One region of the Viridibacillus sp. d25.2 genome, then DNA from elsewhere that is predicted to be linked to it. Evidence: a T-box and tRNA genes for the amino acid it is inferred to sense, from the RefSeq annotation. Region 1 holds a T-box; the other holds one or more tRNA genes.
The links. The T-box of region 1 lies ahead of serS (serine--tRNA ligase). A T-box ahead of a tRNA ligase gene usually reads a tRNA of that ligase, here a tRNA-Ser.
Positions count from the first base shown of each region.

Region 1 (10,052 bases):
ACGGTAATCTACGATTTTTCGGTCAAGAAGATAGATGGTGAGCTGCAGAATTTAAGTGGTTTCGCGGGTAAAACATTGTTAATTGTAAATACAGCTAGTAAATGTGGTTTTACACCACAATTTAAAGAACTACAAGAATTATATGAAAAATACAATGAACAAGGATTTGAGATTTTAGGTTTTCCTTGTGATCAATTTAATAATCAAGAGTTTGCTAATATTGATGAAACAATGCAATTTTGCCAAAGAAACTTCGGAGTGAGTTTTCCTATGTTTGCCAAGATTGATGTGAAGGGTGACAATGCTGATCCATTATTCAAACACTTAATTTCAGAGAAAAAAGGATTACTAACGGAGGCTATTAAATGGAATTTCACTAAGTTCTTAATTAATAAGGATGGTAAGGTTGTAGCGCGTTACGCACCTCAAACTTCACCTACTAAAATTGAAAATGACTTAAAATCTGTACTGAAGTAAAAAATTCGAAATAATCTTATTTATTGCAGAGTCCTTGACAAGTGAATAGCCACGTTGTTAATCTTACAATTAATATTCTTTTACAAAACAGGAGGAGTTACCGAAATGTGGGAAACGAAATTTGCCAAAGAAGGTTTAACATTTGATGATGTATTGCTTGTACCAGCACATTCTGAAGTATTACCGAAAGATGTAAGTTTATCAGTTAATTTAACACCAAAAATTAAATTGAATATCCCAATTATTAGTGCTGGAATGGATACAGTAACAGAAGCACCAATGGCAATTTCTATGGCTCGTCAAGGTGGTATTGGTATTATCCACAAAAATATGAGCATTGAAGAGCAAGCGGATCAAGTAGAGAAAGTAAAACGCTCTGAAAATGGAGTTATTACAAATCCGTTTTTCCTAACACCATCTCATCAAGTATTTGATGCAGAACATTTAATGGGTAAATACCGTATTTCCGGTGTTCCAATTGTAAATAACGAAAAAGACCTTAAATTAGTAGGAATTATTACAAACCGTGATTTACGCTTTGTACAAGACTACTCTCAAAAAATCGATGAAGTTATGACTAAAGAAGATCTAGTTACAGCTCCTGTCGGAACAACTTTAGACGATGCAGAAAGAATACTTCAACAGTTTAAAATTGAGAAATTACCAATCGTAGATAATGAAGGCGTCTTAAAAGGCTTAATCACGATTAAAGATATAGAAAAAGTTATGGAATTCCCGAACGCTGCTAAAGACCATTTAGGCCGTTTACTTGTAGGCGCTGCAGTTGGTGTTACAAAAGATTCTATGGTTCGTGTACAAAAATTAGTGGATGCACAAGTAGATGTAATTGTAATCGATACAGCACATGGTCACTCACAAGGTGTTTTAGAAGTAGTAAGAGATATTCGTGCAACATTCCCAGATTTAGATATTATCGCTGGTAACGTTGCAACAGCTGAAGCTACAAAAGCTCTTTACGAAGCTGGAGCTGATGTAGTTAAAGTAGGTATCGGACCAGGTTCTATTTGTACAACACGTGTCGTAGCAGGTGTTGGTGTACCTCAAATTACAGCAATTTACGATTGCGCAGCAGAAGCTCGTAAACTGGGTAAAACAATTATTGCTGATGGTGGTATTAAATACTCTGGCGATATTATTAAAGCTTTAGCAGCTGGTGGACATGTAGTAATGCTAGGTAGCTTACTTGCAGGTACTTCTGAATCTCCAGGAGAAACTGAAATCTTCCAAGGACGTCGTTTTAAAGTATATCGTGGCATGGGTTCAGTAGGAGCTATGGAAAAAGGTTCAAAAGATCGTTACTTCCAAGAAGATGCGAAAAAACTTGTGCCAGAAGGTATTGAAGGACGTCTTCCTTACAAAGGACCTCTAGCAGATACAATCCACCAATTAGTTGGGGGTATTCGCTCAGGCATGGGATATTGCGGTACGAAAGATCTCCGCGATTTACGTGAAAATGCACAGTTTGTTCGTATGACTGGCGCTGGTTTACGTGAAAGTCATCCACATGATGTTCAAATTACGAAAGAATCACCAAACTATTCAATCTCATAATTTCGAAACTTTCTCATCCTTTCTACGTCAAACTTGATGTAGAAAGGGTGTTTTTTAATCCGCCGTAGTTGCTAGCACTGATTCTATGTTAAAATGAGCGGAGTAAGAAGAGTAATATGAACACATATGGAGGTATTATGGTGAAAACATCAAGAAAAAACACATGGTTACGATTAATCATGGTATCTGCTCTGCTGTTAAGTATGTTTGTAACAATACCTAAAGCAGCGAATGCAGAAGACGAGCTTAATTTGCGTGTAAAAGGCGCCATTTTAATCGATGCAGACTCAGGCAAAATTTTATACCAAAAGAATGCGGACAAGTCTTTAGGAATTGCTAGTATGTCAAAAATGATGACAGAATATCTATTACTAGATGCAATTAATGAAGGTAAAATTACTTGGGATCAAAAATATAAAGTGACGGAGTACACATATAAAATTTCCCAAAATCGTGCACTTAGTAACGTCCCTCTACGTGCTGACGGTGAATATTCAATTCGTGAATTGTATGAAGCAATGGCAATTTATTCAGCAAATGGAGCGACTATTGCAATTGCAGAAACAATTGCTGGCTCAGAAACAGAATTTGTGAACATGATGAATAAAAAAGCAAAAAAAATGGGTTTAAAAAATTATACTTTCGTTAACTCAACAGGTTTAAATAACTCAGAACTAGCCGGTATGGAGCCAGCGGGTACAAGTAAAACTGCTGAGAATAAGATGCCCGCAAAATCTGTTGCGAAATTAGCATATCATTTATTAAAAGATCATCCTGATGTATTGAAAACTTCAAGCATTGCGAAAAAAACATTCCGTGAAGGTACAGACGATGCAATTAAAATGTCGAACTGGAATTTCATGCTCCCTGGTCTTGTATTTGAATATGAAGGTGTAGACGGATTAAAAACTGGTACAACTAATTATGCAGGATACTGTTTCACAGGCACTGCAACGCGCAACGGGACTCGTTTAATCGCTGTTGTTTTGGATGCTGTAGATGCTAAAGGTGAAGGGACACCTAAAGCTCGTTTTGATGCTACCCGCGCATTATTCGACTATGGTTTCAATCAATTTACTACAGAAGAACTTGTTCCAGCCAACTATTCATTTAAAGGACAAAAAACTATACCTGTTGTTGATGGTAAAGAAGATAAAGTGAATATTGCTACAAAAGAAGCCATCTCAATTATGGTGAAAACTGCGGACAAAGATTTATATAAACCAAAATTAGTTTTAGATAAAAAAGAACTAAATGCACCTGTTAAAAAAGGTGCTGTTGTTGGGCATGTTGAAATCAATAAAACAAAAGGTAAAGATTATGGATTTATTGATGGAGAGGTAAACAATGCAGAGGTCGTAACTACAGATACTGTTGAGCAATCTAGCTGGATTTCACGAGCTTTCAAAGGTATTGGTAATTTCTTCTCTGATTTATGGAATAAAATATTCTAATATAGAAAAAAGGCAATCATTATGATTGCCTTTTTTTATGCTTTAATTTCCCAAGCCGCCATTAATTGTTGTATAGATTGGCTAATGTCTTCATCTTTGATTCCACCAAAACCAAGTAGAAACTGTGTAGGTTGCTCATTTAGGATTGAATCCATCATATACTCCTGGATGGGTATAATGCGAATACCTTTTTTTTGTGCCAAATCTCTCAATTCTGTTGCATTTTTCATGTGGGAAATTGTTAATACGATATGCATACCTGCTTGTTCACCGGAAATTTTAACAGTTGGTGAAAACGGTTCTAGAGCCGTTGTAAGCTTTTCTAATTTTTTACGATAGATTTTACGCATTCGATTTAAATGCTTCGCAAAATGGCCATCTCGCATGAATTGTGCGAGAATATATTGCTCGAAGCGCGGTACCGTCGATGTATAGTAATTAAATGCTCGATTGTACACTCCTACTAATTTTGGTGGTAGTACAAAATAGGCAATACGTAGTGAAGGCATGAGTGATTTTGAAAAGGTACTTATATATATCACGCTGTCACTTTTATCCATTCCTTGTAATGCGGCAATTGGTTTCCCAATATAACGAAATTCACTATCATAATCGTCCTCGATAATATAACGATTGTCTTTTTGGGAAGCCCAGTTTAAAAGCTGTGCTCGGCGTGAGGCAGATAATACTGCGCCTGTCGGAAATTGATGTGAAGGAGTGACGTAGACGACATTAGCTTTAGAGTTCTCTAAAGTGTTGACCAATAGACCTTCATCATCGACTTTGATAGGTATTGCAGGGCGATCTGTTTGCTTAAAGATGTGATGAGTTAATGGATAACCTGGATTTTCAATTCCAAAGCGTGAGGAAGCCCCTAGCAGGCGAATTATCATAGGCATAAGTTGTTCCGTCCCTGAGCCAATTACAATTTGATTAGGTGCACATATAACGCCTCTTGATTGATATAAATAAGCGGCAATTTCTTCGCGTAATTCTTGCTCTCCTTGGGGTGAACCAATAAGTAATAAACCTTGTGATTGTTCATCAATTGCTTCCTTCGCATATTTCCTCCAAAGGTGGAATGGGAAGGATTCTGTATCAATTTGTCCAGGATTAAAATCTATCTCAAATGTTTCACGGGATAAGGGAGATGGAATCACTGGATGTGGAATGTCTTTTTCTATGTAAGCAAGTTCCTCAACTGCTTCTACGAAATAGCCGACACGAGGCTTTGATGCAATAAACCCCTCTGCGAGCAATTGTGCATAAGCAAGTTCAATTGTCGTTTGGCTAATATTCAAAAATTCAGCTAATTTTCTTTTTGAAGGAAGTTTAGATTCAATTGGAATTGTACTCTCTATAATACCCTTCTTAATGCCTTCGTAGAGCTGTTCGTACATAGGTTTATTAGATTTTTTTTCTAGCTGGAACATAAGCATATCCATCATATCACCTCTTCTGACCATGTGATTTACATATAAACTGAGTCTTTCTATATGGTCAATTTTCATTATACTAACATCATACAAGAAAATGGAGGCGATGGAAATGGCAAATCAAACAGGTACAGATCGAGTAAAACGCGGAATGGCAGAAATGCAAAAGGGTGGCGTAATTATGGATGTAATTAACGCAGAGCAGGCAAAGATTGCGGAGGAAGCGGGTGCTGTTGCTGTTATGGCACTTGAGCGTGTGCCGTCTGATATTCGTGCAGCTGGTGGAGTAGCGCGTATGGCAGACCCTCGTATTGTAGAAGAAGTGATGGCTGCAGTATCCATTCCCGTAATGGCGAAAGCCCGTATTGGTCATATTGTTGAAGCACGTGTATTAGAAGCAATGGGTGTAGATTACATAGATGAAAGTGAAGTATTAACTCCGGCAGATGAAGAATACCATTTACTAAAAAGCGATTATAGAGTACCCTTCGTTTGTGGGTGCCGTGATTTAGGTGAAGCAACTCGTCGCATTGGTGAGGGGGCTTCGATGCTTCGTACAAAGGGTGAGCCAGGAACAGGTAATATCGTTGAAGCTGTTCGACATATACGTCAAGTGAATGCACAGGTACGCAAAGTTGCAAATATGACACTAGATGAATTGATGACAGAGGCGAAAATTTTAGGTGCACCTTATGAGTTACTGTTAGAAATCAATCGTTTAGGTCGATTACCGGTTGTGAATTTTGCTGCTGGAGGAGTAGCTACTCCTGCTGATGCAGCATTAATGATGGAGCTTGGAGCAGATGGTGTCTTTGTAGGCTCAGGTATCTTCAAATCTGAAAATCCTTCTAAGTTTGCAAAAGCTATTGTAGAGGCGACTACGCATTATAAAGACTATAAATTAATCGCTGAAATTTCAAAAGAACTTGGAGTCCCGATGAAAGGTATTGAAATCTCTCGCTTAAATCCGCAAGATCGTATGCAAGAGCGAGGCTGGTAAGATGGTGAAAATCGGTGTTTTAGGATTGCAAGGTGCTGTACGTGAACATGTTCAGGCAATTGAAGCAGCCGGAGCTGTTGCAATCATTGTAAAGCATGCAGAGCAACTAAAGGAGCTTGATGGCCTTGTACTACCAGGTGGTGAAAGTACAACAATGCGGAAGCTAATTGACCGTTATGATATGATGGAGCCGCTTTGTCACTTTGCTGCAGAGGGTAAACCAATGTTCGGTACTTGTGCTGGATTAATATTATTGGCACAAAACGTCATGGGTCAACAAACTTCTCATATTGGTGTAATGGATGTCGTTGTTAAACGTAATTCGTTTGGTAGACAGGTTGATAGCTTTGAAATACCTCTCACTTTAAAACACATAGGTGAAAATTTCCCTGCTGTATTTATACGTGCACCTCATATTGTATCTGTAGGAGCAAATGCAGAAGTAATGGGAGAGCATGACGGACGTGTTGTTTTAGCGAGAGATGGGCAGTTTTTAGGTTGTTCATTCCATCCGGAATTGACAGAGGACCAACGAATCATGGTGTACTTTGTGCAGATGGTTGAGCAAAGTGTTTTGAGCAAACTTGCAAAACAATGAAATCTATTGTAAAGTATGGTTAAATTTCAAATTAAACACGATGATAGGAAGTAGTAGCAAGTAAGTTTTTTCATAGAGAGTCGGCGGTTGGTGCAAGTCGATAAAAAACCTTGTGAATCCGTCCTGGAGTTGCTCAGCTGAATCGTTAGTAAGCTGTAGCCGGCCAACAAGCCGTTATGAAACAAGTGGATTGTATTTAGGTGCAATCAATTAGGGTGGCAACGCGGGTATGCTCTCGTCCCTTTCATGGGGATGAGGGCTTTTTTGTTGTTTATTTTTAATATAACCTAGACCTAAAGTATTGTTTTATGATAAAACTTCGATACATTTCTATTATCGAATTTGTGAAACTGGAGGAATGGACATATGTTAGATATTAAACGAATCCGTGAAAATTATACGGAAATTAAAGAAAAGCTATCTCACCGTAACGAGGATTTAGGGAATTTTGATCAGTTCGAAACATTAGATCAACAACGCCGTGATTTAATTGCAAAAACGGAAGTATTAAAAGCTGAGCGAAATCAAGTTTCTGAGCAGATTGCTCAAAAGAAACGTAATAAAGAAAATGCTGATGCTGAAATTACACATATGCGTAAAGTTGGCGATGACATTAAAGCATTAGATATGGATCTTCGCGAAGTAGAAGATAAATTCCATGATATGATGATGCGCCTACCCAACATTGCACATGAAAGTGTACCGGTTGGAGACACTGAAGATGACAATGTAGAAATTGCAAAATGGGGAGATATTCCTGAGTTTGACTTTGAAGTAAAGGCACATTGGGATCTAGGTGTCAATTTAAATATTATTGATTTTGAACGTGCTGCAAAAACAACAGGTAGCCGTTTCGTATTTTACCGTGGCCTAGGCGCTCGTCTAGAGCGTGCACTAATGAGCTTCATGATGGATCTACATTCTGAAGAACATGGTTATGAAGAAATGCTATCACCAGTAATCGTTAACCGTGATAGCTTAACAGGTACTGGCCAGTTACCAAAATTTGAAGAAGACGTCTTCAAATTAGCTGATACAGATTATTTCTTAATTCCAACAGCAGAAGTGCCAGTAACAAACTTCTTCCGTGATGAAATTTTAGATGCAGATATTTTACCAAAAGGTTTCTCAGCGTATAGCTCTTGCTTCCGTTCTGAAGCAGGCTCTGCAGGCCGTGATACCCGTGGATTAATTCGCCAACACCAATTTAACAAAGTAGAACTTGTGCGTTTTGTAAAACCAGAAGATTCTTATGATGAATTAGAAAAATTAACAGGTCATGCTGAAAAAGTTCTTCAACTTTTAGGCTTACCATATCGTAAACTAAAAATGTGTACATCAGATTTAGGATTCACTGCTGCGAAGAAATACGACCTAGAAGTATGGATTCCAGCTCAAGAAACGTACCGTGAGATCTCTTCTTGCTCTAACTTTGAAGATTTCCAAGCGCGTCGTGCCAACATCCGCTTCCGTCGCGAAGCAGGAGCAAAACCTGAATACGTACACTCATTAAATGGTAGTGGTCTTGCAATCGGCCGTACGGTTGCAGCACTTCTTGAAAACTACCAACAAGCTGATGGTTCTGTTGTAATTCCAGAAGTGTTACGTCCTTATATGGGTGGTAAAGAAGTAATCCAAGCACCAACTAAGTAAGATATAAACGAAAAGGCTAATGCGCTGGAGCTCTCCATGCATTAGCCTTTTTTGTTTTGGTAAAAATACCTTCAGCCTCACAGCGGATTTTATAAAATTGCTGGATAGTAGGGTGAACTTCTGTCATATCTAATGCCTGTAATCTACGTTTTCCTAAACGATAATCAAACATTACTAGAGCATGAATGAGTGGGTTTTCCAATAGTAATGCTTCCTCAATAGATATCTGCATATATTGCATGATTGTTTCATACAAGTAAAAGCTTTCGAACTTTCCTTGTGCTATTAAAGTCGCTTCAGCTAAATCGTGTGCAGCTACTAATGCTTGTCTTTCAGGGGATTTGAACATTACATTGAAGTCTCTATTATAGGGTATCGATTTGAGCGTACGATCTCCTTTTATTTGCTCGTACAAATTGTTCCTTCGGACGATGAAGCTTAAATCATCAGCATTTAAGATTTCTCGTTTATCTAGAGTGAGCCACACACTTGCTGGTCCATCGTGTGCTGTACGGTAAACATTAGCATATAGTTTTACGCGTCCTTGTAATTTTTCGCATAAAAAGCTTTCATAACGCTTTTTAATTTTGCTAAATTGCATAGGTTATCTCCCTAAAGTTTAGTAATGAATACCTTCCGCATCGCAACGAATTTGATAAAATTTTCTTTCAAATGAAGGTTGTGGAGCAGGCATGCTTTTTAATTTCCGTTTCCCCACACGGCGGTCAAGCAATGCATAAGCGCGGATAATTGGGTTTGTGGAAGCTAGCGCATCTGCAATCGATAGTTGAGGATATTGAGTAAATGCTTCATATAAATGTAAGCAGGTCATGTTATCTTGTTGAGTTATATCTACTTTTGTAGAGAGTATATCGGAACTGTATTGATCTTGTAGTTGTTCATTAATATATGATAAGTCAGCAGAACTAAAAATTTTGTCTTTATTTAGAGTTAACCAAATGTGTGGTCTATCATCATGTGAATAATTATTTGAGGCTGATTGTAGTTCAATCTTCCTTTGTAATGGTTCACATAAGAAACTTTCAACAGCTGATTTTAACTTTGTGAAAGAAATTACTTTAGAGTTAGAATTTGCACGCTCCGATTTTTTCTTATTACGTAAACTACTGAAGAAATCGCTTAATAACTGGCCGCATTCAGTTGCTAAAATACCCTCAGATACTTCACATGTATGGTTAAATCTTGAATCACTCAGTAAACGATAGAGTGAATCTACACAGCCTGCTTTACTATCTCTAGCACCATAAACGACACGCGGCACTCTAGACTGTAAAATCGCACCTGCACACATAGGGCAAGGCTCTAAAGTAACGTAGAGAGTTGTGTCCTCTAGGCGCCAACTACCGATTTTCTCACAAGCTTGTTGAATTGCCATGAGTTCAGCATGGGTTACTGCATTCTGCGAGGTTTCACGTAAATTATGTGCACTAGCGATGACTTCATTTTTGTAGACAATGATAGCCCCGATTGGGACTTCTCCTAGTGCAGCAGCTTTTTCTGCCTCTTCAATGGCTAATTGCATAAAGTTTAGATCTTTTTTTAATACGTCCATAGATTCATCGCTCCTTGCCAAATAGTGTAGCACGGTTTGAACCCACTTCGCATATATTACTGGAGAAATAATGCTAGAGGAGGTTGCATTTGATTTATGTAGTGAAGCAAGGTGATAGCTTATATAGTATTGTCAGGGCGCATAACACGACAGTTGCGACAATTGTTGCGCTTAATGAAATCCCGGATCCAGATGTTCTAGTTATTGGGCAAGCACTTGTTTTACCTGAAACGCCAAATCCAAATCGCCCTACAATAGATACAAATGGTTATATTGAGTGGTATACAAC
Region 1 covers NZ_CM196652.1:232,677-242,728, forward strand. The annotation lists gene ACZLO7_RS01135 (glutathione peroxidase) at 1-477, shown strand, start outside; gene guaB (IMP dehydrogenase) at 583-2,049, shown strand; gene ACZLO7_RS01145 (D-alanyl-D-alanine carboxypeptidase family protein) at 2,187-3,503, shown strand; gene pdxR (MocR-like pyridoxine biosynthesis transcription factor PdxR) at 3,539-4,948, opposite strand; gene pdxS (pyridoxal 5'-phosphate synthase lyase subunit PdxS) at 5,052-5,939, shown strand; gene pdxT (pyridoxal 5'-phosphate synthase glutaminase subunit PdxT) at 5,941-6,537, shown strand; T-box leader at 6,569-6,783, shown strand; gene serS (serine--tRNA ligase) at 6,904-8,190, shown strand; gene ACZLO7_RS01170 (SF0329 family protein) at 8,207-8,791, opposite strand; gene ACZLO7_RS01175 (SF0329 family protein) at 8,810-9,265, opposite strand; partial or broken gene tadA (tRNA adenosine(34) deaminase TadA) at 9,287-9,763, opposite strand; gene ACZLO7_RS01185 (glycosyl hydrolase family 18 protein) at 9,853-10,052, shown strand, end outside.

Region 2 (10,052 bases), 860 kb from region 1:
TAAGCTTGATCATTTCGCATCACAAGCTGGTATGTTGCCACAGCAAAAAAAGCTTCTGGGAAGCCTGTCCATTCACCCGATACTTTATTTTCCGTATCAAATGTAAAGCCACCAAACAAAATTGGTTGTAAATTATGATCATCATTAACCACATTTTGCGTTAACTTTTTCCATTGTTGTTCCACGTCATCAAATCTGTGTTCTTTTGCATTGCTTGTAATGGTATGAGCATGTCCCAGACCTACAAGCGTAAATGTTTTTTCACGATTTTGCCAAAAAAATCGTTGTCCAGCAAATGATTGCTCACCTGCTTCAAAAAAAGCGAGCGCTGACAATCGACTTACTTCTATTGTTTCTGTATGAAAATGTAATATCGATTGATCCGTTTCAATTCGGTCGCCGGTTGTTGCTGACAACTTCCGATTCATGAAAATTCCCTCCGTCAACGGATTCCACCAATTACTGGAATCCACTCGTACATACTTAAATATCCTATACTATCATACATCTTTCTCGCCGATTCGGCACTTCATTTGCAATGTTCTATCGCAATTTTTACGCACTTTCGCCACCAATTTACTAAAATTCCAGTACTACAAAAATATAAACGTCAATATAGCTTGTGTCATGCCGGTTTATCTATTAACATATATTGTATATATACACTAACATGCTTGTATGATGAATTTTGAAATCGACATGAATACGAGAGTTAAAACACTAGAAGAAAAGGGGTTATCACTATGGGGAAACACTTTGATAATAAGCCACTAAAGACAGGATTTATTAAATTAAAACGAAAACTTTTGAAAAAGCCACTTATCACCGCGAGCCTTGCAATTGCCTTCTTTTGCTTTTTAGTAAGTAGTCCCACTATTTCCCCTGCAATGGCTAATGGTATAAAAAAATTAGCTCCTATTCAATTGGATTTGAATGGCACTAGCTTGACAACGGAAATTTTTGAAACCCTAGGTAAACTCGGTTATTCAGTTGACAGTGCAGGATACATGACGAATCCTTATACGATAATTGTTTCTCTTAATTCAACTAAAGAAGGATTTAATAAAGAAAAACTAAACGTCACAAAACAAATAGAAAAGATTCTTGCGAAACGACACATTGATAATTATAAAATCAAAATTGAGCAATCCAGAAAATTCCATCCCGATGAGGCGTCTAAAGAAATCACTAAAAAAATGATGATCATATCCCCTGTCATTTCAAAAACCATGAAAAAATTCGGTTATGATACGTCGGGCTTTGGATATAATAATGATGTAATCAGTATAGATTTACCTAATACTGAGAAGAGAAAAAAGGCTATTAAGCAAGCTGTAGAAAAAGCGTTAATGAAGGAAAAATTTGAGTTTAAAAAAGTTGAATTTAACCTGTATAACGAATTAAAAAGATTACAAGAATCGAGATGGAGTCCAATTATAAGCACTATTTTTGATAATCTTATTGGAAAAAGTGATTACAAACTAGAAGGCGTAGGCTATAGAGTGAAGGATGGAAAAACTTACATTTCTTTAAATACGGGGTTAGACAACTCTGAGGATCTAGCTGAAAATGTCACTTATTTAAAAGAAACTTTCGAGAAATTTTTCGCCTTAAGTTCAACTAAAGTACAGATAAAAAAAGACCGCTATGAACTTATTATTTATGGTGAAAATAAACAGGGTCTAGTGAAAATAGAAAAGAATTAAATAATATTTTGTAAACAGTTTTCTATAGTAAAAAAACGTCATGATAACTTCATGACGTTTCTTTATGCTTACTTTTGTATACTTTTTACGTAAGATAAAAAGTTCTTACTCGCTATACCTTTCACTTCATCTTCAGTAAAATGTTCTTGCAACTTCTTTATTAAATTTTGAGTCTGTGAAGCATTGCTTAAATTCTCTACAGAATAGTAAATACCATCAAAATCAGAGCCCAGCCCTAAATTCTCTACACCTACAACATTTGCTAAATGAACGAAATGTTGAACAAATGCATCCATTGCTACTGATTTATCATGATTTTCAATAAATCCAGGATAATAAACTAAATGGATATGACCACCATGTTCTATAAGAGCCTTAGCTTGCTCATCTGTTAAATTTCGGGGATGATCACATAATGCACGTGCATTCGAATGACTAGCGATAATATGCTTAGCTATCGGTAGCAAATCCCAAAATCCTTGCATATTTAAATGTGAAACATCTATAAGAATATCACGCTCATTTAATAATGCAACTACCTCTTTTGCAAAATTTTTCAAACCTAAATTAGGGTCATTTTGTGCACCATAAGCAACTGCATTCTCATTATTCCAAGTGAGTCCAACTAGTTTCACGCCAGCGTCCAATATCGCTTGTAATTTGAACAGATCCGCTCCGATGGTATCACAACCTTCTAAAGTTAAAACCGCTCCAATTTCACCTTCTCGAAGCGTCTCTATTTGACGCCAATCTGTAATATGTACCATCTCAGGATTAGGTGCAAGAACTTGCGTTTGAAATAATTCTATTTGGCGGAGTGCCTCTAAATACTTTCTACTTTGAGGTACATCCTCGTCAACGAAAATCGCAAAAAACTGTACTTTTACTTTTCCTTTTTTTAAGCGTTCTAAATTTGCTTGTAATTGTGGTGCATTGCTAAAATTAATTGGTTCTTCAGCAATAGATAATTTCCACAGCACATCACAATGTAAATCGATAATATTCATCTCTCGGTCCCCCATTAGCTTTCTTACTGCACATATTATACATGGTTACGATGTTTCAGCATAATATCTCTGATTAGGCTTTTGAAATACTTGAGTACACAATATTAACGACAATAGGACTGCAATTGCAGAAAATCCTATCGTCACTATTTGTAAAGAGAACCATTCAGCTAGAGCACCAATGATAAAAGTAAATGAAATTTGTAAAATACTTAAGAACATCGCCGTTACACTACCGAACCGCCCCATAATTTCTGTTGGCACATTTTTTTGATAGAACGTATCATACCCTGAGTTGGCGAATGACATAAAGAATCCTAAAAAGATAAACGCTGCAGTTGCAGACCAAAATCCTATAGAACTATAAAATAATAAATAACCAACTGTTGTCATTAACATTCCTATTGCAAAGTAGGTTTGTAATGATATTTTTTTCACTAGCATTGCTGATACAGATGCTCCAATAATTGAGCCTATTCCTGTAATACTGACAATCATTCCGTACATTTTATTAGATAATCCCAAGTTCTGTTTAATAAACGTTACCTCCTGTGAATCTAGAGAAAAAGCAATCATTAAGGCAACCTGAAATAATAAATATATTTTTATAAAATAATGATCTTGTTTTATATATAGCTTAACCACTTGCCAATCCGCCATTATCATTTTCAACGTAATTGGTTCTCGCTTTATTGTAGTTTCAATTTCGACATTTGGTAATAGATAAATACAAACCGCACACAAGAAGAATGTAATTGCATTAATCACAACACATATGGTCGTACCAACTGTTGCAATTAGTATTCCTGCAAGAGCTGGCCCTATTAAAAAAGAACCTGAATTCAACATACTCATGATTGAATTAAATCGTCGACGATCTTTTTCCTCTACAAATTTAGTAATATAAAAGGTCGAACTTGGCCCAAAAAACGAACTTGCCATATTCGCTATAAACAATATGGCATAGACAGTCCATATTGATCCCATAAAAGGAACAAGTAATACAAGTAAGCCACGTATCACATCTGAAAGTATCATTAATCTTCTCTTATTCTGCCTATCAATAATGGAGCCTGCAAAGAAATTAGTCAGTAATTTTGCAACAGGCCCCACAATATAAATACCTGCGACTGCTGCAGCTGAGTTCGTCATATCAAGCACTAATACATTCAAGGCGATTAAATAAATCCAATTACCGAAGAATGAAACGCCAATACCGCTAAGTAATAGAGAATATTTTTTCCACATCCCTATATCAACACCCCTTTGTTGTTAATCAAATGATGAAACTGCCTTCTTTCTGTATTTACTTTATTCACTATAAAAAACTATTTATTTCCATTTTACATTTTATATTACCAATTATGTATATATAATATTAATAAACTGCTCCGAAATTTTTCTGATATCCATATTTCTGTCAAATCCCTAAGTACAAAAAAAAGAACTGTATCACTACAGTTCCATCATAACTTTATTCAATTTGATCAGCTGGTGAATCTGAGGAACCATAAGACTCTACTTCTTGGAAGCTGTCTTCATAATCAACGATTGCTCTTGATTCATTAACAGGCTGTTCCGTAGAAGCGTTCAGTACCTCTTCTTCAACGGGTCTATCTTTCGGCACCTTATTTTCTGGTGCATGATCTACACATGTTAGAGCTGTAGGCATAACTTCTAATCGACCGTGTGGAATATTTTCTCCACATACAGTACATTTCCCATAAGAGCCATCTTCTATTGACTGTAACGCTGCTTGAAGCTTTTCAATTTGTTCATCGTTATGGTCTTCTATTGCCATTTCAGTTACTTGATCTGTTAATTCTGTTGCTTGGTCTGCAGGATGATTATCATAATTGGATAACTCCGTTGATTCTGGAAGCTCATGTGTATATTTTCTTCCCTGCAACACATATAATTCATCTACCATTTGATTTTTTAAACTTTCATATTTTGTGTTTGTCATTTAATTCCTCCATTGATATAACCTATTTATTATTATTTCCTATATTTTTTAAATCAAACATAAAAAAAGAGTGCTGCTTTTTGCAGCACCCTAATTATTCATTTTGAGTATATATTAATATAGCATCTCTTAAGAGTTGCGCTGTTCCTGTTTGCTCTTTGTCATAATAGCTCGTAAATCGTTCATCTGCTATATACATTTCTGCAAGTCCTGCATGTGCCTCTTTACTATACTTTGGCCAATAATACATTAACCATCGCTTATGTGTCTCGGCAGCACGCTGAGCTACATTACTATCAGGTCGACCAGTTTGCATTGCTTGTTTTAGTAAATTCATCACTTCTTGCTCTAATGCTTGCACTTCTTCATATTGCTGTTCCGTCATATGCTTCACTTTTTTATTTGAAGCATCAACTGTAGTATCTCCATAATTTCGCCGTATCTCTTGGCCATATTGTTTTTCATTATCTATAATCATCTTTTCCTTTAAACCTTCAAATTTTTCTTCATTTGACATTTGAATTCCTCCATTCATTGCACTGATCGTTTTAGTTACTGTTGTAATCATGACATCCAATTGTTGGCGCTTCTCCATTAATGCTTTGTAATGCTCCATTAAAGCGTTCTTATAGTCAAAGTCCTTGGCAGTTACCATCTCTTTTATTACTTCTAATTTAAAACCTAATTCACGATAAAATAAAATCTGCTGTAACAAATCAATCTCTTCTTGACCATATATACGATAGCCTGAAGAATTTATACGAGCAGGCTTTAACAATCCAATATCATCATAATAACGCAAAGTTCTAGTACTCACTCCAGAAAGCTGAGCAAGTTTTTGAATCGTCATTTCCATCTCAATTCCCCCCATATCTTTACTATATAGTTTGACGTAACGTTAAGGTCAACAGTTACTAAATAAAAAAATCTAAGTATCAGCAAACAGCGATTACTTAGATTTTCTCTTCATATATTTATGAAATTTTTCATTTTATCCAATTGTAAATTTACTGCTATTTTCTTTTTCGTAGTTTACAACAATTGCATTATTTCATTCTTAAATTGCTCAATCAATTATGCCTCGGCATAATTGCGTCCGGAATCGGCTGTGCTTGCACAAAGAACTCCTTTCCGATTCCATGACATCCGCCGGAGGCTTTAACTTCTTTCAGCGGGTGTTTGGACACCCGCTGAAAAGCAGCTTAAATCCGCATTCATCTCACCACCTATAGAGGTGGGAGACTTCTGCTGAAAGATGTTAAATAATATATAACTAACGCCTATTAATCTTACTTCTAAACACAAAAAAACCTTTAGAATCAAATATGATTCTAAAGGTTTTTCAAAGTATGACCCCTACGGGATTCGAACCCGTGTTACCGCCGTGAAAGGGCGGTGTCTTAACCGCTTGACCAAGGGGCCTATATGGCGGAGAAGGAGGGATTTGAACCCTCGCGCCGCTTACGCGACCTACACCCTTAGCAGGGGCGCCTCTTCAGCCACTTGAGTACTTCCCCATATATGGCTCCGAAGGTAGGACTCGAACCTACGACCGTCCGGTTAACAGCCGGATGCTCTACCACTGAGCTACTTCGGAATAATTTTAATGGTGGGCCTAAATGGACTCGAACCATCGACCTCACGCTTATCAGGCGTGCGCTCTAACCAGCTGAGCTATAGGCCCATAAAATTGGAGCGGGTGAAGAGAATCGAACTCTCGACAACAGCTTGGAAGGCTGTGGTTTTACCACTAAACTACACCCGCATCATGGTGGGTCAGGACGGAATCGAACCGCCGACACTTAGAGCTTCAATCTAATGCTCTACCAACTGAGCTACTGACCCATGATGATTAATGAAATATTTTTTTAAAAAATGGCGGTCCGGACGGGACTCGAACCCGCGACCTCCTGCGTGACAGGCAGGCATTCTAACCAACTGAACTACCGGACCATTTGGTTGCGGGGACAGGATTTGAACCTGTGACCTTCGGGTTATGAGCCCGACGAGCTACCGAACTGCTCCACCCCGCGATAATGATATTATGAAATTAATTTTTAAAAATGGAGGAGGAAGAGGGATTCGAACCCCCGCGCGGTATGACCCGCCTGTCGGTTTTCAAGACCGATCCCTTCAGCCAGACTTGGGTATTCCTCCAAAAAAATATGATGTTGTGTAGATGGTGGACCTTGCAGGACTCGAACCTGCGACCGGACGGTTATGAGCCGTCTGCTCTAACCAACTGAGCTAAAGGTCCTTTAGTTTGGTTAGTATGGCGGCAGAGGGGATCGAACCCCCGACCTCACGGGTATGAACCGTACGCTCTAGCCAGCTGAGCTACGCCGCCATGATGATATTTAATTTATTGATTGTAATAATAAATTGGTGGAGCCTAGCGGGATCGAACCGCTGACCTCCTGCGTGCAAGGCAGGCGCTCTCCCAGCTGAGCTAAGGCCCCATAGGGTTAAAGTATTAATGGTCGGGAAGACAGGATTCGAACCTGCGACCCCTTGGTCCCAAACCAAGTGCTCTACCAAGCTGAGCTACTTCCCGTTAATGGCGCGCCCGGCAGAAGTCGAATCCACAACCTTCTGATCCGTAGTCAGACGCTCTATCCAATTGAGCTACGGGCGCATTTATATCACGTGCATTATGTTAAAAGATGGTGCCGAGGACCGGAATCGAACCGGTACGGTAGTCACCTACCGCAGGATTTTAAGTCCTGTGCGTCTGCCAGTTCCGCCACCCCGGCATATTTTGGAGCGGAAGACGAGGTTCGAACTCGCGACCCCCACCTTGGCAAGGTGGTGTTCTACCACTGAACTACTTCCGCAATATGCTGATAAACTTAAATATTATGGTGCGGGTGAAGGGAGTCGAACCCCCACGCCTTGCGGCGCTAGATCCTAAGTCTAGTGCGTCTGCCAGTTCCGCCACACCCGCATATAATTTTCTTGAAAAATGGTGAGCCATGTAGGATTCGAACCTACGACCCTCTGATTAAAAGTCAGATGCTCTACCAACTGAGCTAATGGCTCATATGAAATGAATGGTGCCGGCGAAAGGAGTCGAACCCTCGACCTACTGATTACAAGTCAGTTGCTCTACCAACTGAGCTACACCGGCATGATTTATTAAAAATGGTGGAGGATGACGGGATCGAACCGCCGACCCCCTGCTTGTAAGGCAGGTGCTCTCCCAGCTGAGCTAATCCTCCATATTGTCCGCCTAGCAACGTCCTACTCTCACAGGGGGAAACCCCCAACTACCATCGGCGCTAAAGAGCTTAACTTCCGTGTTCGGCATGGGAACGGGTGTGACCTCTTTGCCATCGTCACTAGACTATTTTCTTAAGGACAAGAATTATTATATCATCTTTTTTAAAGATTAGCAAGTGTTTTTTTGCTATTTTAGAAAAGTTTTTTTCTTGTTCTCTCAAAACTGGATAAATTACATTGAAGTTTGTTAAGTAAATTTGGTTAAGTCCTCGATCTATTAGTATTCGTCAGCTCCGTATGTCGCCACACTTCCACCTCGAACCTATCTACCTCATCGTCTTTGAGGGATCTTACTTACTTGCGTAATGGGAAATCTCATCTTGAGGGGGGCTTCATGCTTAGATGCTTTCAGCACTTATCCCGTCCACACATAGCTACCCAGCGATGCCCTTGGCAGAACAACTGGTACACCAGCGGTGTGTCCATCCCGGTCCTCTCGTACTAAGGACAGCTCCTCTCAAATTTCCTACGCCCACGACGGATAGGGACCGAACTGTCTCACGACGTTCTGAACCCAGCTCGCGTACCGCTTTAATGGGCGAACAGCCCAACCCTTGGGACCGACTACAGCCCCAGGATGCGATGAGCCGACATCGAGGTGCCAAACCTCCCCGTCGATGTGGACTCTTGGGGGAGATAAGCCTGTTATCCCCGGGGTAGCTTTTATCCGTTGAGCGATGGCCCTTCCATGCGGAACCACCGGATCACTAAGCCCGTCTTTCGACCCTGCTCGACTTGTAGGTCTCGCAGTCAAGCTCCCTTATGCCTTTACACTCTACGAATGATTTCCAACCATTCTGAGGGAACCTTTGGGCGCCTCCGTTACTCTTTAGGAGGCGACCGCCCCAGTCAAACTGCCCGCCTGACACTGTCTCCTACCCCGCTAAGGGGCATGGGTTAGAAGTTCAATACAGCTAGGGTAGTATCCCACCAACGCCTCCTCCGAAGCTAGCGCTCCGGAATCTCTGGCTCCTACCTATCCTGTACAAGCTGTATCAAAATTCAATATCAGGCTACAGTAAAGCTCCACGGGGTCTTTCCGTCCTGTCGCGGGTAACCTGCATCTTCACAGGTACTATAATTTCACCGAGTCTCTCGTTGAGACAGTGCCCAGATCGTTACGCCTTTCGTGCGGGTCGGAACTTACCCGACAAGGAATTTCGCTACCTTAGGACCGTTATAGTTACGGCCGCCGTTTACTGGGGCTTCAATTCGCACCTTCGCTTGCGCTAAGCACTCCTCTTAACCTTCCAGCACCGGGCAGGCGTCAGCCCCTATACGTCACCTTACGGTTTTGCAGAGACCTGTGTTTTTGCTAAACAGTCGCCTGGGCCTATTCACTGCGGCTCTCTCGGGCTTTCACCCTACTAGAGCACCCCTTCTCCCGAAGTTACGGGGTCATTTTGCCGAGTTCCTTAACGAGAGTTCTCTCGCACACCTTAGGATTCTCTCCTCGACTACCTGTGTCGGTTTGCGGTACGGGCACCTTTTACCTCGCTAGAGGCTTTTCTTGGCAGTGTGAAATCAGGAACTCCGGACATACGTCCTCGTCATCACAGCTCAACGTTATAGAAATGGGATTTGCCTCATTTCACGCCTCACTGCTTGAACATGCATAACCAACAGCATGCTTACCCTATCCTACTGCGTCCCCCCATTGCTCAAATGGTAAATAGGTGGTACAGGAATATCAACCTGTTGTCCATCGCCTACGCCTATCGGCCTCGGCTTAGGTCCCGACTAACCCTGAGCGGACGAGCCTTCCTCAGGAAACCTTAGTCATTCGGTGGACGGGATTCTCACCCGTCTTTCGCTACTCATACCGGCATTCTCACTTCTAAGCGCTCCACCAGTCCTTCCGGTCTGACTTCACAGCACTTAGAACGCTCTCCTACCACGGACATCTAAGATGTCCATCCACAGCTTCGGTGAATTGTTTAGCCCCGATACATTTTCGGCGCAGCGTCACTCGACCAGTGAGCTATTACGCACTCTTTAAATGATGGCTGCTTCTGAGCCAACATCCTGGTTGTCTAAGCAACGTCACATCCTTTTCCACTTAACAATTACTTTGGGACCTTAGCTGGTGGTCTG
Region 2 covers NZ_CM196652.1:1,089,474-1,099,525, reverse strand. The annotation lists gene ACZLO7_RS05475 (isochorismate synthase) at 1-428, opposite strand, end outside; gene ACZLO7_RS05470 (hypothetical protein) at 807-1,706, shown strand; gene ACZLO7_RS05465 (dipeptidase) at 1,775-2,713, opposite strand; gene ACZLO7_RS05460 (MFS transporter) at 2,759-3,961, opposite strand; gene ACZLO7_RS05455 (TraR/DksA C4-type zinc finger protein) at 4,188-4,679, opposite strand; gene ACZLO7_RS05450 (MerR family transcriptional regulator) at 4,774-5,535, opposite strand; tRNA gene ACZLO7_RS05445 (tRNA-Glu) at 6,030-6,101, opposite strand; tRNA gene ACZLO7_RS05440 (tRNA-Ser) at 6,106-6,196, opposite strand; tRNA gene ACZLO7_RS05435 (tRNA-Asn) at 6,202-6,276, opposite strand; tRNA gene ACZLO7_RS05430 (tRNA-Ile) at 6,287-6,363, opposite strand; tRNA gene ACZLO7_RS05425 (tRNA-Gly) at 6,371-6,444, opposite strand; tRNA gene ACZLO7_RS05420 (tRNA-Phe) at 6,449-6,524, opposite strand; tRNA gene ACZLO7_RS05415 (tRNA-Asp) at 6,556-6,632, opposite strand; tRNA gene ACZLO7_RS05410 (tRNA-Met) at 6,636-6,712, opposite strand; tRNA gene ACZLO7_RS05405 (tRNA-Ser) at 6,744-6,836, opposite strand; tRNA gene ACZLO7_RS05400 (tRNA-Ile) at 6,860-6,936, opposite strand; tRNA gene ACZLO7_RS05395 (tRNA-Met) at 6,953-7,026, opposite strand; tRNA gene ACZLO7_RS05390 (tRNA-Ala) at 7,063-7,138, opposite strand; tRNA gene ACZLO7_RS05385 (tRNA-Pro) at 7,157-7,233, opposite strand; tRNA gene ACZLO7_RS05380 (tRNA-Arg) at 7,238-7,314, opposite strand; tRNA gene ACZLO7_RS05375 (tRNA-Leu) at 7,344-7,432, opposite strand; tRNA gene ACZLO7_RS05370 (tRNA-Gly) at 7,439-7,513, opposite strand; tRNA gene ACZLO7_RS05365 (tRNA-Leu) at 7,539-7,623, opposite strand; tRNA gene ACZLO7_RS05360 (tRNA-Lys) at 7,643-7,718, opposite strand; tRNA gene ACZLO7_RS05355 (tRNA-Thr) at 7,731-7,806, opposite strand; tRNA gene ACZLO7_RS05350 (tRNA-Val) at 7,822-7,897, opposite strand; rRNA gene rrf (5S ribosomal RNA) at 7,907-8,022, opposite strand; rRNA gene ACZLO7_RS05340 (23S ribosomal RNA) at 8,156-10,052, opposite strand, start outside.
Region 2: it has a tRNA-Ser gene. The T-box ahead of serS (serine--tRNA ligase) is inferred to sense a tRNA for this amino acid. The anticodon was not compared.